2 linked regions of the Prochlorococcus marinus subsp. pastoris str. CCMP1986 genome follow. Each later gene encodes a partner of the first gene's protein in a complex. Links are inferred from orthologs where the notes say so. Each region holds a gene or a part of one and is shown in the gene's direction. Other genes may lie near its edges.

What was found.
Region 2: the proteins of cdaA (region 1) and TX50_RS01250 are in contact, whole or in part, in a crystal structure (PDB 7OJS), measured with the Bacillus subtilis proteins. The link is inferred for Prochlorococcus marinus subsp. pastoris str. CCMP1986 from one-to-one orthologs.

What each region holds. Positions count from the first base shown.
Region 1 is NC_005072.1:1,035,771-1,044,009, forward strand. Bases 1-2,842 are described here. They hold cdaA (diadenylate cyclase CdaA), read left to right. Parts: upstream 1-897; coding sequence 898-1,788; downstream 1,789-2,842. Other genes in these bases: lysA (diaminopimelate decarboxylase), read left to right, coding at 1-869; TX50_RS05860 (isoprenyl transferase), read left to right, coding at 1,792-2,610; bioB (biotin synthase BioB), read left to right, coding at 2,603-2,842. Outside these bases: more of bioB, read left to right, coding at 2,843-3,610; TX50_RS05870 (rhodanese-related sulfurtransferase), read left to right, coding at 3,607-4,539; TX50_RS05875 (hypothetical protein), read left to right, coding at 4,552-5,052; lipA (lipoyl synthase), read right to left, coding at 5,049-5,948; recombination mediator RecR, read right to left, coding at 5,951-6,550; photosystem II reaction center PsbP, read left to right, coding at 6,656-7,213; TX50_RS05895 (ABC transporter ATP-binding protein), read right to left, coding at 7,232-8,239. UniProt on the Bacillus subtilis protein: One of 3 paralogous diadenylate cyclases (DAC) in this bacteria, catalyzing the condensation of 2 ATP molecules into cyclic di-AMP (c-di-AMP). Upon expression in E.coli leads to c-di-AMP synthesis.
Region 2 is NC_005072.1:231,351-239,667, reverse strand. What follows is about bases 2,919-5,838. They hold TX50_RS01250 (phosphoglucosamine mutase), read left to right. Parts: upstream 2,919-3,659; coding sequence 3,660-5,018; downstream 5,019-5,838. Other genes in these bases: TX50_RS01240 (DUF3177 family protein), read left to right, coding at 5,775-5,838; trmB (tRNA (guanosine(46)-N7)-methyltransferase TrmB), read right to left, coding at 5,020-5,649; TX50_RS01255 (thioredoxin family protein), read right to left, coding at 2,985-3,530; thyX (FAD-dependent thymidylate synthase), read left to right, coding at 2,919-2,982. Also shown: TX50_RS01280 (DUF3084 domain-containing protein), read right to left, coding at 1-174; global nitrogen regulator NtcA, read right to left, coding at 229-963; TX50_RS01270 (cob(I)yrinic acid a,c-diamide adenosyltransferase), read left to right, coding at 1,168-1,743; dcd (dCTP deaminase), read left to right, coding at 1,749-2,342; more of thyX, read left to right, coding at 2,344-2,918; more of TX50_RS01240, read left to right, coding at 5,839-6,398; ileS (isoleucine--tRNA ligase), read right to left, coding at 6,565-8,317. UniProt on the Bacillus subtilis protein: Catalyzes the conversion of glucosamine-6-phosphate to glucosamine-1-phosphate. Glucosamine-1-phosphate is used for cell wall biosynthesis.

The sequences.
Region 1 (8,239 bases):
TAGAAATAATGGTTAGATTTACACCTGGAATAGAATGCCATACACATGAATACATCAGAACAGGTTCTTTTGATAGTAAATTTGGATTTGGAATCGAATCACTTGGTAGGCTATTCGAAGTTATAAGTAAAACTAAACACATTAAATTAACAGGATTACATGCTCATATTGGTTCTCAGATTTTTGAACTAGATCCTCATAATGACCTTGGAAAAATAATGGTAGATGTCATTTTACAAGCTAAAGATTTTGGTCACAACATAAAAGAACTTAATGTAGGTGGTGGTCTAGGAATTAAATATACTGAGGAGGATGATCCTCCTTCTATTGATGAGTGGATTAAAACAGTATCATTATCTGTTGTAAAAGCTTGTGATAAAAATAATTTAAACTTACCAATTCTTATGTGTGAGCCGGGTAGGTCTATAGTTTCAACAGCAGGAGTAACTATATACAAAATTGGCTCATTTAAAGAAATCCCTGGGATAAGGACATACTTATCAGTGGATGGCGGTATGAGTGATAATCCCAGACCAATTACATATCAATCAAAGTATTCAGCTTGTTTGGTAAATAACCCTTTAAATAGTAATTCCAAAAATAAATATACAGTTGCAGGAAAACATTGTGAATCTGGAGATGTATTATTTAAAGAACTTGAACTTGGTGATTGCAAAACAGGAGACTTGATATGTGTTTTTGGCACTGGTGCATATAATAATTCTATGAGTTCAAACTATAATAGAATTCCCAAGCCTGCTGCTATTTTAGTTTGTAATGGAGAAGCAGAGATTATTCAGAAAAGAGAAAGTCCACATGATCTTCTAAAATATGATGTCCTTCCTGATCGCTTTATCAAACAAAGTTAGGTACATTTAATATAATTTAAATTTCGATGTGAATTTTTGGGGGTTTATAAACTTAAAATTTTTACTAGATGTACTATTTGCTCTAGGATTTGGTCTTTTATTATTTTCAAGAGTCAAAGAACAGCGAACGCTGTGGTTACTAAGAGGGTATTTATTATTAGTTTCTTTTGCTTGGTTTATTCAAAGATATGCTTATCTTCCTCTAACTTCAAAATTAATTGATGCAGTAGTACTTGCTTGCTCTCTATCTTTAGCAATCCTATGGCAGGGTGAACTTCGACGATTAATGGAATTACTTGGGACTGGAAGGCTAGCTGTATTACTAGGCAACCCACCTAAAGAATTCAGAGCAACATCTACGACAGTAAACCAATTAGTTGATGCCGCAGGAAAACTATCACAAAATAGAAAAGGAGCTTTGATAGTTGTAGATTTAGGAAGCGATTTAAGACCAGAAGATTTTTTATATTCAGGTATAAAGATTGAAGCAAAATTGTCTACAGATCTTTTAATAAATTTGTTTGCAACAGATACCCCCTTACATGATGGAGCAGTCTTAGTTAAAGGTAATAAAATAATTTCAGCGGGAGTAATATTACCTCTTTCAAGGCAAGGTATTAGTAGATACGGAACAAGACATCTTGCCGCGTTGGGCATTACAGAAAGGTTTGATAGATGTATTTGTATTGTTGTCTCTGAAGAAACAGGCACTTTATCATTAGCTAATCAAGGAAAACTCGAGAGACCTATTACGAGCAGCAGATTACAAGAACTTCTCATAAAGTTAGTAGGAAATCAAAATACATCGGGTACTCCAAAATCATCTTCGAACAAAACCAATTCGTACCAAAAAACAAATACTAATGATACTATTACAGTTGAAAAGAAGTTAGACAAACAAAATACTATTCAAGATTAGTTTATGAGATTGAATAACTTACAATTAAAAAATAATCTTAATTTATCGAATAAATTAGATAAGGAGAGAATTCCAGAACACATTGCAATAATTATGGATGGCAATGGGAGATGGGCTACAAAAAAAGGGTTACCTAGATCATTTGGGCATAATAAGGGTGTTAGTGTTCTTAAGGAAATTATTAAGGCATCTAAGAACATAGATTGTAAAGTTCTTACTGTTTATGCCTTTTCAACTGAGAATTGGATTAGACCCTCTAATGAGGTTGATTTTCTTATAAATCTGTTTGAAAAAGTTTTGAAAAAAGAAATTTCTGAGATACATCAAGAATCAATAAAAATTAAGTTTATTGGAGATTTATCACCTCTTCCTAATTCATTAAAATTACTGATAAAGAGTTCAGAAGCTCTTACTAATAACAATAAAAAATTTACATTGAATATTTGTGTAAATTATGGAGGTAGGCAAGAAATAGTAAAAGCTGCTAAAGAAATAGCCATCAAATCTTCCTCAGGTAAAATAAAACCCAGTGACATCGATGAACAATTATTTAATTCAGAACTACTAACTAAGGGGAGCATGGATCCTGAACTACTAATACGAACAAGTGGTGAAAAAAGGATTAGTAATTTTCTTTTATGGCAATTAGCTTATTCTGAAATTTATGTTACTGATGTATTATGGCCAGATTTTACTGAGAGTGAATTTTTAAAAGCAATAATAGATTATCAATCGAGGAATAGGCGTTTTGGAGGTATAGAATCATTATCAAATGAATCTTTTGAAGATTCTTGCTATTCTTCCCTAAGTAAAAATGATTAATTCTGATAATCAAAAATTTAGCGAAATAAGATTTGATTGGGAAAGAGACGAGATTTTGGAAATTTTAAATTACCCATTAATAGATTTAATGTGGGAAGCTCAAATTATTCATAGAAGATTTAATCAATATAAAGTCCAACTAGCTTCTCTTTTCAGTGTAAAAACTGGCGGGTGTGAAGAGAACTGTTCTTACTGTAGCCAATCAATTTATAGCTCTAGTCAAATTAAGAGTCACCCTCAATTTGAAGTTGAAGCTGTTTTAAATAGAGCTAAAACAGCAAAAAAAGAAGGTGCTGATAGATTTTGTATGGGTTGGGCTTGGAGAGAAATTAGAGATGGCAAACCTTTCAACTCAATGATAGAAATGGTCAAAGGTGTAAAAGAACTTGGAATGGAGGCATGTGTAACTGCAGGGATGCTCACAGATGAGCAGGCCTTGAAACTTGCCGATGCCGGGCTAACCGCATACAACCATAATCTCGATACAAGTCCTGAATACTATAAAAATATTATTACGACAAGAACTTATCAGGATAGATTAGAAACTATTAAAAGAGTAAGAAATGCAGGTATAAATGTATGTTGTGGAGGAATTATAGGTTTAGGAGAAGATAATGGAGATAGAGCATCTCTTTTAGAAGTCCTCTCAAACATGAATCCTCACCCTGAAAGTGTCCCAATCAATTCTCTGGTAGCCATAGAAGGAACAGGTTTGGAGGGGGGAAAAGAAATTGATTCTATTGAGATGATAAGAATGATCGCTACTGCTCGAATTCTTATGCCAAAAAGCAAAATAAGATTAAGTGCTGGAAGGGAGAACTTAACTAAAGAAGCTCAGATTCTTTGTTTTCAATGCGGAGCAAACTCTATTTTTTATGGAGATGAATTATTGACAACCTCAAATCCATCTTTTCAAGATGATAGAAAACTACTTAAGGATGTAGGAGTTTTATTTAATAAAGACTTTGAATATTGTGATAAAACTGTTTCTACAGTATGAGTAATAATATTTACAAGATTGTATCTCTCTATTCTTTCTTCTCATTTCAAGAAAATTCAATAATTGAACTGAAAGAAAACTTATTTAGTATTGAGAAGAACAATGATCTTTCAGGCCTATTAATAATTGCGAGAGAGGGTCTTAACGGAACCGTTTGTGCTGAAGAAGGCATTATTGAAAATATCCTAAAGTTAATCAAAAATATTGTTGGGAATAACAAATTAAACATTAAAGTTAGTTATTCAAAAAAAAAGATTTTCAAAAAATTAAAAATAAAAATCAAAGATGAAATAGTAACTATGGGTGTCCCAGAAATAAATCCATCAGAAGATTCCGGAACTTATATTGACTCATTTTCTTGGAATAAATTAATTAAAGATAAAAATACAATCGTCGTTGATACTAGAAATCATTATGAAGTCTCTATAGGAAGTTTTAAAAAGTCAATCAATCCAAATACGGAAAATTTTAGCGAGTTTCCTGAGTGGGTGGATGATAATTTAGGGAAATATATAGGCGACGATGATTCTAAAAATATAGCTATGTTTTGTACTGGAGGTATTAGATGTGAGAAAGCTACTAGTTTATTAAAAAAGAAAGGTTACAAAAACATCTTCCATTTACAAGGCGGGATACTTAAATACCTCGAAGACATGTCAAAGGAAGAAAGCCTGTTTGAAGGAGAATGTTTTGTTTTTGATAAAAGAGTGGCTCTAGATCACGAATTAAAACAAGGTTCTTACTCAATTTGTCATGCATGTGGGATGCCAATTTCTATAGAAGATCAAAAGAATAAGGAATACCGAGAAGGTATTCAATGTCATTTTTGTGTAAACAAATTCAGTGATAATGATAGAAAAAGATTTGAAGAAAGGCAAAAACAAATAAATAAATTAAAAGATAAAAATCAAAAAGTTTATAAGGATTAATTGATAATAATTATGAAAGTTGAAGAATTACAAAATATAGCATTTTCCTTAGGCCTAGTTATAAAAATACAAGTAAGAGAAACTATTGGATTATGTTTTTTTAAAATTGTTATCGCAGAACAAACAGATAATGTTGTAAAAATTTGGGGAGAGATGAAAGGTTGGACTTACCTTAATAAGAAGGGTATTCAACTTGATACATTAAGGATCCTGAGTAACTCTCCACCTTTTGTTTCGGAATTAATATGGGCATCTACTATGGCTTGGGCAATAGAAATGAAAGTAAGTAAAAAAGCACGATTATTAGCTATTTATGATACCGAAGGATATAGTAAAAAACTTGTCAGATACTTTAAAATTATTGGTTTTAAAGTTGTAAAAGAAGTTGGTTCTAGTCCAATAGACCTTTTCTTAAGATTAATTTGGGGCGGGGCGGGAACACTAATGCAAGGAGAATGTTATTTTGTATTAAACAAAATGAAAGAAAAACTTTCTTTAATTGAAAAAGTCTAACCAGCGTGATAACTACTTCTAACTAAAGGGCCACAAGATACTTTTTTAAACCCTAATTTACTACAAAAACTTTTTAGGTATTCAAACTCCTTTGGTGCCCAATATTTCTTAACAGATAAATGCTTTAATGAAGGTCTTAGATATTGTCCAATTGTGATTTGATTACAATCCACTTTTTTTAGATCGAGAATCGTAGTTTCTATTTCTTTTAACGTTTCTCCTAAACCCAACATTATTCCTGATTTTGTTTGAATATTAGGAGCAATAGACTTTGCTTTTTCTAATAAGCCTATTGAATTTTTATAGTTAGCACCTCTTCGAACTTCTTTTTGAAGCCTTTCAACTGTCTCAAGATTATGATTAAAACAAATTGGCCTTTGTTCTAGAATTTTTTTAAGTCTATCTTTTTGAAGTTTATCTTTATCTTCAAAAGATTTTCCACCTCCCCATAAATCAGGAGTAAGAACTTCTATTTGAATCTTTGGATCAATTTTTCTAATCTGATTAATCGTTGAGACAAATAAATTAGCTCCATGATCGGGAAGGTCGTCTCTGGCTACTGATGTAAGTACAACATATTTTAAGTTTAGAATTTTTACTGCTTCTGCGACTTGAATACTTTCATATTTATTTATTTCACTAGGTTTACCTTTGTTTACCTGGCAGAAAGCGCAGGCACGAGAACAAATTGATCCTCCAAGTAAAAAAGTAGCAGTACCTGAGGCATAACATTCGGCCCTATTAGGACATCTCCCTTCTTCACAAATTGTATGTATATTTGACTTTCTAATAAGTCTTTGCATTTTCTCAAATTCCGAAGCTTTGCTAATAGGAAACTTTATCCAAGAAGGAAGCCTTAAAATTTTTTCTACTTTCATCTGATTTTTATTTTTCATTTTTAAATTAAATTTGTTCTTCCTTCTAAGGCTCTTGCTAAAGTAACTTCATCTACATATTCAAGTTCACTCCCCATAGGAAGACCATAGGCAATTCTAGTAACCTTAGTAAAAGGAGTTAGTAATTTTCCAATGTAAAGACTTGTAGTATCTCCTTCAACACTTGGAGTAAGTGCCAGTATTATTTCATCAATATCTGATTTACTAACTCTCTCTACTAGACTTCTTATCTCTAATAATTCTGGACTAATTGAATCCATAGGAGAAATCAACCCCCCAATAACATGATATGTGCCTTTAAACTCCCTTGATCGCTCTAAAGCCAGTAAATCTTTAGTTTCTGCTACTACGCAAATTATCTTTTGATTCCTCTCAGTATTTCTACATATTTCACATTCTTCTTCTGAAGTTAAATTAAAACATTTTTTACAATGACCAACATTACTATGTGCCTCTAATAATGCTTTAGAAAAATCTCTAATACTACTTTCAGGTTGTTTTAAAATAAATAATGCTAATCTTTGAGCTGTTCTTGGACCTATTCCGGGAAATTTCTCAAAATGACCAATTAATTTTGAAAGTGGTTTGGTAAAAGTTATCAAGATTAAAATTCCTCTAGAAACAATTTAGACGTATATTTTGAAATTGGATATATTTGTTTGCTTTTAATGTCTTATTATATTTTTAGTTAATAATTTCTAACAACAATGAAAAATATGAAAATTAACCCTTTTAAAAATTTATTATTAATAATTTTATGTCTTGCATTAAGTGCATGCAGTGGAGGAATAAATGCAGGATTAGAGGCTTATCAGAGTCCCGATGGTAGATATGCCTTTTTATATCCAACAGGTTGGACAAGAGTAAAAGTAGATGGGGGTCCTGAAATTATTTACCACGATCTAATTAATAGTAATGAGACTTTAAGCTTGGTGATATCAGATGTAAATAAAGAAGTCGAATTAGAGCAACTAGGGGATCCAAAAGAAGTTGGACAAACATTAATAACTAAGGTCATTGCGCCTGAGGGTTCAGGAAGATCAGTAAAACTTATTGATGCTAAAAAGAGAGAAGCATCTAATCATATTTTTTATGATCTAGAGTATGAATTAAATCTTAATGAACAAGATAGGCATGAACTTGCTACTGTCGTAATCGACAGAGGAACTTTATATACTTTTGCCGTCGGAACAAATGAAGAGAGATGGAATAAAGTTGACAGTATGTTTACTAATGTTATCGAGTCTTTTAACTTCTTAATTTAGTTTTTGAAAAGATATTTTCTAAATTCCTACCTGAACATTCCACAAATCTGAATATACATTTTTATTGTTTAGCAAAAAATCATGTTTTCCGCTTTCAATAATTTTGCCTTTATCAATAACAATAATATTATCAGCGTTTTTAATTGTACTTAATCTATGAGCTATGACTATAGTTGTTCTTTCTTTAGTTATTTTAGATAATGATTTCTGAATTAAAACTTCTGTCTCGTTATCAACTGAAGCAGTAGCCTCATCTAAGATCAATATAGGAGCATCTTTTAGTACTGCTCTTGCTAAAGCTATTCTCTGGCGTTGTCCTCCAGAAAGTCTTTGTCCCCTTTCCCCAACGATTGTTTTATAACCATCCGGTAATTGTTCAATAAATTTATGAGCTTCAGCAATTTTAGATGCTTTTACAATATCTTTAATTTTTGAACTAGTTGCCCCGTAGGCAATATTTTCCTCGACAGTTCCATGAAATAAATAAGTTTCTTGACTTACTAGAGAAATGCATTTTCTTAAGTCTTTTAAATTAATATCTTTTATTGGTATGTTATCCAAAAATATTAAACCATTATTACTATCATAAATTCTCAGAAGAAGTTTAATAATTGTACTTTTGCCAGAACCAGTTAATCCAACAATTCCTAATGTAGAGTTATTCTGAATTTCAAAAGTTATGTTTTTTAATGTTGAATCTCTACCTGGATAATTAAAATTTACATTTTCAAATCTAACATCGCCTTTTATCTTTTTAGAGCTAATTTTTATTTTGCCATCTTTTATTTTTATAGGGGTATCGATAAGATCTATTACTCTATTTATTGATGCCATTGAGCGTTGAAAATCATCTAAAACATGACCTAGAGTAGTCAAAGGCCATAACAATCTTTGAGTAATAAAGACTAAAAAACTATATGTTCCTACATCAAGTACCTTATTCCAGGTTTGAAAACCTCCAATAAGTAAAATTGCTATAAAAGCAAATAAAATAGCAAATCTTATTAGTGGAATAAAAGCAGATGA
Region 2 (8,317 bases), 800 kb from region 1 along the record:
TGAAGCACTTATCAGACTGCCTGTCAAAATTGTAATTAAAATTGCAGTTTTTTTGGGTCTTAACTTTAAAATGCTAAACCTAGCCTTACCTATCTTTGAACCTAATAAGTCACCTAACGTTGAAATTAAACCTCCAAGCAGTAATAAGAAAATAATGAAAAGCCAACCAGACACAATATATCTAAATATTTAATTACCATTAATAATAGAGAATGAATTGATTAAATATCAATTAAATCTTTTTGAAAGTGCTATTGGATCAAAAACTGTAATCTTCTTTCTTTCAATAGTTAATAATCCTGAATCTTTCAAATCTCCTAATAATCTTGTAATGGTAACTCTTGTAGAACCTATTGCCTCTGCTATAGCTTGATGAGAAAGTCTTAAATCAATAGTAATACCTTTTTCACTTGCCACTCCAAAATCTCGACACAAAACCATCAAAAAACTTACTAGGCGAGATGACATGTCTCTATGTGTAAGAGTTTCTATCATTGTTTCTGTTTGTAGAATCCTGCTTGAAAGGCCTTGCAAGAGTAATAGACCAACGGATGCATCTGCTTCAATTGCTCTCAAAACAGAATTTGCAGGAGCTGTAATCATTTCAACTCTTGTAAAAGCAATAGCATGATAAAAACGATCAGACCTATGTCCTGTTAGGAGAGATAAAACTCCAAAAAGGCTATTTTCCCTTAACAAGGCAACAGTAATTTCTTCTCCTGATTCATAAACTCTTGATAACCTTACTGCTCCTCTTCTTATTAAATAAACTCTTTCAGCAGGATCTCCAGGGAAAAATATTGTTTTCGATCTCTCAACCATTTCTGTACTTGCTCCTTCAAGACCTTTTATGACTTCCATTAATGTTCTATTAATCGGAAAACGTTCACCAATAGTATTAATAGTATTTTGTCCGGAAGGTTGCGGAGTTAAGCGGCTGAATCCTCTAGAAGCAGGTGACATAAATATCTTTACTATTAAAAAACTTAAGAAGACAGCAAGAAATAACTTGTATCAACAGTAACATTTTTCAATTCTTATATTTTTTAAAAAATTATTATAAAAAAAAATTCTTTATTCTAAGAAGCTACTTTAAGGAAAATTACACTATATGCAGTGTTATAAAATTCTAACTATACTGAATATAGAAAAGTAAATTCAAAAATAATGGTAGCCAGTTCGTCAAATAGTTATTTAACAACTAATAATGAAGTTGTAAACATAAATAAAAATAAAGAATTTAAATTAAGAAAGATAAATCAAAATGGCCAAATTCAGATTTATCAATCTTCATACCGAGGAAGTTATTCATCCATTATCAGAGATTCACTAAGAAATGCAGCTTTAGGAAGAAAAGTACTTTTAGTTCAACTAATGAAAGGAGGTGTAAAACAAGGAATTTCCAATGCTCAAAAGCTTTGCGGTAATCTTACCTGGATAAGATCTTCTAATTCTTATGATCAATATGAGTCAGAAAACATAAACAATAATATATCTAAATCTATTAATAATTCAATAATAGAATTATGGGATTATTGCAAAAAAGAATTACTTTATGGAGAATATGATCAAATTATTCTTGATGAAGTTTTTTTAGCTGTAGAGATGAATATTATCAGTAAAGATGATTTGATTTCAACACTTGAAAACCGATTTATATCAGGAGATGTAATCCTTACTGGTACATCCATTCCAAAAAAATTCTTGTTAATGGCTGACCAAATTACAGAACTTCGCTCATAGAAATTATGCTCAAAAATGATCTCTGGATAAACCAAAAAGCTTCTAAAGGCATGATAAATCCTTTTCAATCAAATTTAGTCAGACATCTAGATCCTAATAATAAAAAAAATGCAGTTTTAAGTTACGGATGTTCTTCATATGGCTATGATTTAAGACTTTCTTCTAAAGAGTTTTTAATATTTAAGCATGTCCCAGGAACAGTTATGAATCCAAAGAAATTTAATCCTGATAATTTAGAAAAAACCATTCTTCACGAAGATAAAGATGGTGAATTTTTTATTTTACCTGCTCATTCTTACGGCCTAGGAGTTGCTTTAGAGAAAATGAAAGTACCAGAAAATATTACTGTGATTTGTATCGGTAAAAGTACTTATGCTCGTCTCGGAATTATAGTAAATACAACTCCAGCCGAGGCCGGTTGGGAGGGGCATCTTACATTAGAGTTCAGCAACAGTTCAGGTGCAGATTGTCGGATTTATGCAAATGAAGGTATTTGTCAACTATTATTTTTTGAGGGTGATCCTTGCTCTACAACATATGAAGATAGAAAAGGTAAATATCAAAATCAACCAGAAAAGGTTACTTTAGCCAAAATTTAATATGAGTAAAGTTGAGCTAATTTCATTAACTCCAGAGGCAGAAAAAACAATGGCTTATATCGCCAGAGTCTCTAATCCTTCGAATCAGGCTAATGATAAATTCGCCGGATTATTAAGATATTGCATAAAACATGAGCACTGGTCAGTTTTTGAACAATCATGCATGACATTGAAAATCGAAACTAATAGAGGTATCGCGGCTCAAATTCTTAGACATAGATCATTTACTTTTCAAGAATTCTCACAAAGATATGCTGAAACTAGTTTACTAGGAAATGAAATACCTATCCCAAACTTAAGAAGGCAAGATCAAAAGAATCGTCAAAATAGCATTGATGACATACCGGATGAACTTAAAATAAAATTTTCAGAAAAAATTTCAAAACACTTTCAAGAGGCAAATAAACTATACGAAGAAATGCTAAATGAAGGGATTGCAAAGGAATGCGCTAGATTTATTATGCCATTAGCTACCCCAACAAGAATTTATATGACTGGTTCCTGCAGGTCTTGGATTCACTATATACAGCTAAGATCAAAAGAAGGAACACAAAAAGAACATATGGAAATAGCTGAAGACTGTAAGAAAGTATTTATCAAATATTTTCCATCTGTATCTGAAGCATTGAATTGGGAATAAATTTATCCGTGACTTCTTGGAGAGGATTGATAATTTTTATTGTCTTTGATTATTGAGAATTCTGAATTTAGAATTTGTGAATCACCTCTAAATTTATCGTATAAATTATCGAGAGATTCTTTTATAGAATCTTCTTCCTGTTTTCCAATAAAAGTGAGTTCTAAATTGGAATCATTATCAAAAATATTTATTTGTGGAATTCCATTAACATTGAAATTTCTTATGTATTTTTCCCATTTTGGATTATCTACATTTAAAAAAACAAAATTTATATCTTTTTCATATTTATTTTTAATATCTTCAACTTTTGGAGCCATTTCCTTACAAACTTCGCACCAATCTGCATAAAACTCAAGAAAAGTAGGTTTATTATTTGTAAAAGCTATTTCAGGATCAATAGATGATTGTCCAAATTTCTTAAGAAGAAAAGTGGGTTGAAATATAAAATTTTTCAAGACAAGTGCAGAGCAAATAATTAGAGCAAAAAATAATATCAGTATCGATTTTTGCGAGGAATTTAAAAAGGATTCTTTATTACCAGATTGCATTATCTAATCATTTACTTTTTATATTTTATATAGATAATATAATTTAAGAGAGCATTATTCTTTTTACTTTTAATCAACTTATAATATAAATACACTTGGAAAAATACTTATACTTATAGAAGTAATAATATGCAATCTATATTTGGAACTGATGGAATAAGGGGAATATTTGATAAAGAATTAACATATTCTTTAGCATATAAGGTTGGATATGCTTTAGGAGTTTCAACGAAAACCAATAATCCAATACTAATCGGAAGAGATACAAGAGTAAGTGGATATATTCTTATAGAAGCTATATCAAGAGGAATTAATGCAGCAGGAAAAGAATTTATATATTTAGGAATCTGTCCTACACCAGCTATCCCGTTCTTAATAAAAAAAGAAAAATTTAGTGGTGGGATTATGATATCGGCGAGCCATAATCCTCCTGAATATAATGGTATTAAAATATTTGATAATAATGGAGAAAAAATTAAAAAGAAATTAGAAAATCAAATAGAACTGATTTTAGAGACAGCAAACAACCTTAAATTATCTACTTATAAAAAAACATCTATAAGGGAAAATAATAACCTTTTTAATATCTATACAGAAGGACTTATTAATACTATGGGGGATGAAAACTTAGATGGAATGAAAATAGTTTTAGACACATGTTACGGATCTGCAACTACCTGCGCAGCAAGTATTTTTCAGAAACTAGGAGCGAATGTCAAAGTTATTAATAATGAGCAAGATGGTTTAAAAATAAATTTAAATTGCGGTTCTACATGTTTGGATCCAATAATTAAAGCCATAAAAGAGAATAATGCTGATATGGGATTTAGCTTCGATGGAGATGCCGATAGAGTTATTGGGGTTGATTCAGAGGGCAATATAATAGATGGAGATCACATACTCTTTCTATGGGGAAGAGAACTTTTAGAAGAAAAATTACTTACAAATAACACAATTATCTCAACAAAAATGGCCAATTTAGGTTTTGAAAATACTTGGAAGAAAATTGGGGGGATTTTACATAGAACTGAAGTTGGAGATAAATTTATATTTGAAGCAATAAAGAAAAAAAAGGCTTTATTAGGAGGGGAACAATCAGGTCATATTCTTTCAAAAATTAATGACTTTTGTGGGGATGGAATATTAACAGCAATTCAAATATCAAAATACTGCAAGAAAAAAAATATCAGTTTAAGATCTTGGCTTAATAGTAGCTTCTCACCATATCCTCAAAAACTAACTAACGTATTATTAAATTTTAAATTCAAAAATATTGATAAATCATATAAGGAATTCATTAATGAAACTATAGAAAGTTTTTCAAATATTAAAAAAGATAATTGTAGAGTTTACATACGTCCAAGTGGAACGGAACCTGTTTTACGTATATTAGTTGAAGCACGAAATCAACAAGAAGTAGATTCATTATCGACAAAAATCACGGCCGAACTTAGTACAAAAATCTATAAAATATCTAAAACTTTTTGAATCAAATTTTCTTATAAATACTTTCATAAATTTTAAGTTGATTTAATATTACATATTTTTCTCTATTAGTTTGAATTCTATTTGGATTAAAACTTTCACAAAAGTCAACATCTTGATATGGTATTTTTTTGAACTTTATACTCTCGGATATTGTGAGTTCCATATGATCAAAAAGATCTCTTACATCTGTTTTAATAAAGATTAAAGATCCTTTTTTCATTGAATTTGAGAGTAGATTTAATAATTTAGGCTGAATTACACGTCTTTTATGATGTTTCTTTTTAAACCATGGATCAGGAAAATTAAAAGAAATACTAGTTATTAAATTAATAATTGATTTATTATTAGTTTGGTTAAAAATGTTATTAGCATTACCAAATGAAAAATATAAATTTTTATTTTCTCTACTTTTCATTTTCAAATTAGCATTTAAAACTAATTTTTCTCTAATTTCAATTCCTATATAATTCCAGTTTTTATTTTTAAGTGATAATTCGAATAAAAATTCACCTGAAGCGCAACCGATATCTAAATGGAGAGGTAATTTTGGGTTTTCAAAAACTTGATTCAAAGGAGGTATTGGATCTATTTCAAAGAAATTTTTACTGAGTGGATTTACATGCTGTCTCATAAAAATTATTTAATTATTTCGTAGTAGAAATTAATATGGTGCATATTATTCATAACTATGACAATAATAAGTTAATAAGCAGGTGGGTAAGGTTTAATATTTATGTGTGTTAAAAAGAAAAAGTTTTGAACAGTCTTAATCAGCTTTCCATTTGGCTATCTTTTCAACTTTCATTAGTCTTTATAGTTGGTCTTCCTTTAACTCTGCTTTGTTGGTCAATAAAAAACAAAAGTAAAGCCATTACAAAACTTTTATCTAATTATTGGAAAATATCAATTCTATTCTTCATAAGTCTTATCCTCCTAATTGGAGAGTACAATTTCGCTCTCTTAATTACAAATATTTCGACATTAATAATGACAATCTCAATATGGTTTTGGAATGATATTAATGACGAGTTAAATGAATATAGAATATCTCATGCATTAACTACAACTACGAAAATTTGGCGATGGTCTATAACTTTTATATCTTTAATTTTTTTAATTCAAAGTTTAAATAATATTAATTGTGTTTCTTTTATTAATTCTGCGCAATGTGAAATTTGGCTTAAACCTTCAACAAATTTTTACTTGATTTTAAAAAATTTATTTAATTTCTTATTTGGAGCTAGCTTTTCGCAACCAGTTGCAAAATTTTTAGGATTATTTGCCTTATTAATATATACATTAGGTTTATTACAATGGGCGATAATTAAATTCCCAAAAAGTGGTCGGAATTCTGGTTTTTCGAATTATGGCAGGAATTGATTTTATCAAAAACTTAGAACATATAAGTTTTAATATTCCAAATAGTCTTTAAAAATATAAGGTTACTTAATCAAGGGAATATTCTAAAGAATTTTTATAAATAATAATTTAAAGAGTATGTAGTTGATCAAAAATAACAATACTGCAATTGATTTAAATCAACTATTTATAAATTAATAATATTTGCACATCTCTCGCATAATTTAGTGTTTTCAATCCCTTTAACTGTAATATTTTGATAATGCCAACATCTATCACATTTAAGACCTTTAGCTTTAAGAATCTGAATCTTTCCAAGTTCATTATTATCGATACTTAAACAATCCTTAGATAAATTATTAACTATATTAAAATCAGAAACTATCAACCAATCTCGGTATAAATCCACTTCTTTATTGCCAAATTTATCAAGCCAAGAAAGAGAATTTTTAAAAAACTCATTTTCAGGGAGGTAATTAACCTCAGTCTCAAGAGCAGCTCCAATCATTTGTTGGGTTCTACAACCTTCTATTGCTTTATTAATTTCTACACGTAATGTTCTTAAATTAGAAATATGTTCATTAAGTTCGGGATTAAGCCATGACTCAGGAAATTTTGGCCATCTTCTTTCAAATACTGATTTTTCAATAGTTGAATATGGGATATTTTGCCAAATATCTTCAGCCATATGACAAAGAACTGGAGAAATAATGACAGCTAAATTTTCTACAATTCTGGACATCACAAACTGACAAGATCTTCTCCTAAATTGAGTTTTAGCACTTACATATAATCTATCTTTTGCGATATCTAAATAAAAATTAGATAAATCCACAACACAAAAACTTTGCAATATTTGGAAAAACTTTGAAAATTCGTAATTTTCATATGCAATTGTTACTTCATCTGAGACCTCAACTAGCCTATTTAACATCCATTGATCTAATAACGGCAACTGATCAATATCAATTTCCTCTAATGCAGGATCATAATCATGAATATTACCTAAGAGATATCTAGCTGTATTTCTTACTTTTCTATAAACATCTGAAAGTTGTTTTAAAATATTTGATCCAATTGGTACATCAACTGAGTAATCAACAGAACTAACCCAGAGCCTAAGGACATCCGCTCCATAGGCAGGTTGTATTTTTTGGTTAGGACCACCATTAATAATGATATTAGGATCAACAACGTTACCCAAGGATTTACTCATTTTTCTACCATTCTCATCTAAAGCAAATCCATGAGTTAAAACTGTCTTATATGGCGGCTTATTATTTACTGCTACTGAAGTTAGCAAAGATGATTGAAACCAACCTCTATGTTGATCAGATCCCTCTAAATACAAATCGGCTGGATATTGTAATTCTTCCCTTTGCTCACAAACTGCGGCCCAACTAGAACCTGAATCAAACCAGACATCCATAGTATCTAGCCCTTTTTCCCAACGATCAGATTCATTTCTATATTTTTCTGGCAATAGTTTCTTCTCATCCCATTCCCACCATACATCTGCTCCATACTCCTCAAATAAACTTTTTATATGGTTAATAGTTTCAGTATTAATAAGTACTCCTTTCCCTTCTTTTTCATAGAAAACAGGTATTGGCACTCCCCATGACCTTTGTCTAGAAATACACCAATCACCTCTTCCAACAACCATTGAATAAATTCTTTTCTTACCTGTTTTTGGCATCCATTCAACATCTTCTATTGCTTTCAAGGCTGAAGATCTAAATCCCTCTACTGATGCAAACCATTGTTCAGTTGCTCTAAAAATTGTAGGTTTTTTAGTCCTCCAATCATAAGGATATCTGTGTTTATAATTTTCTTTTAAAAGGAGTAAGTTATTTTTCTCTAAATCTTCAATAATCAAATCATTAGCATCTTTCAAAACATTTAATCCGCAAAACTTTTCAGCATGCTTATTTAAATTA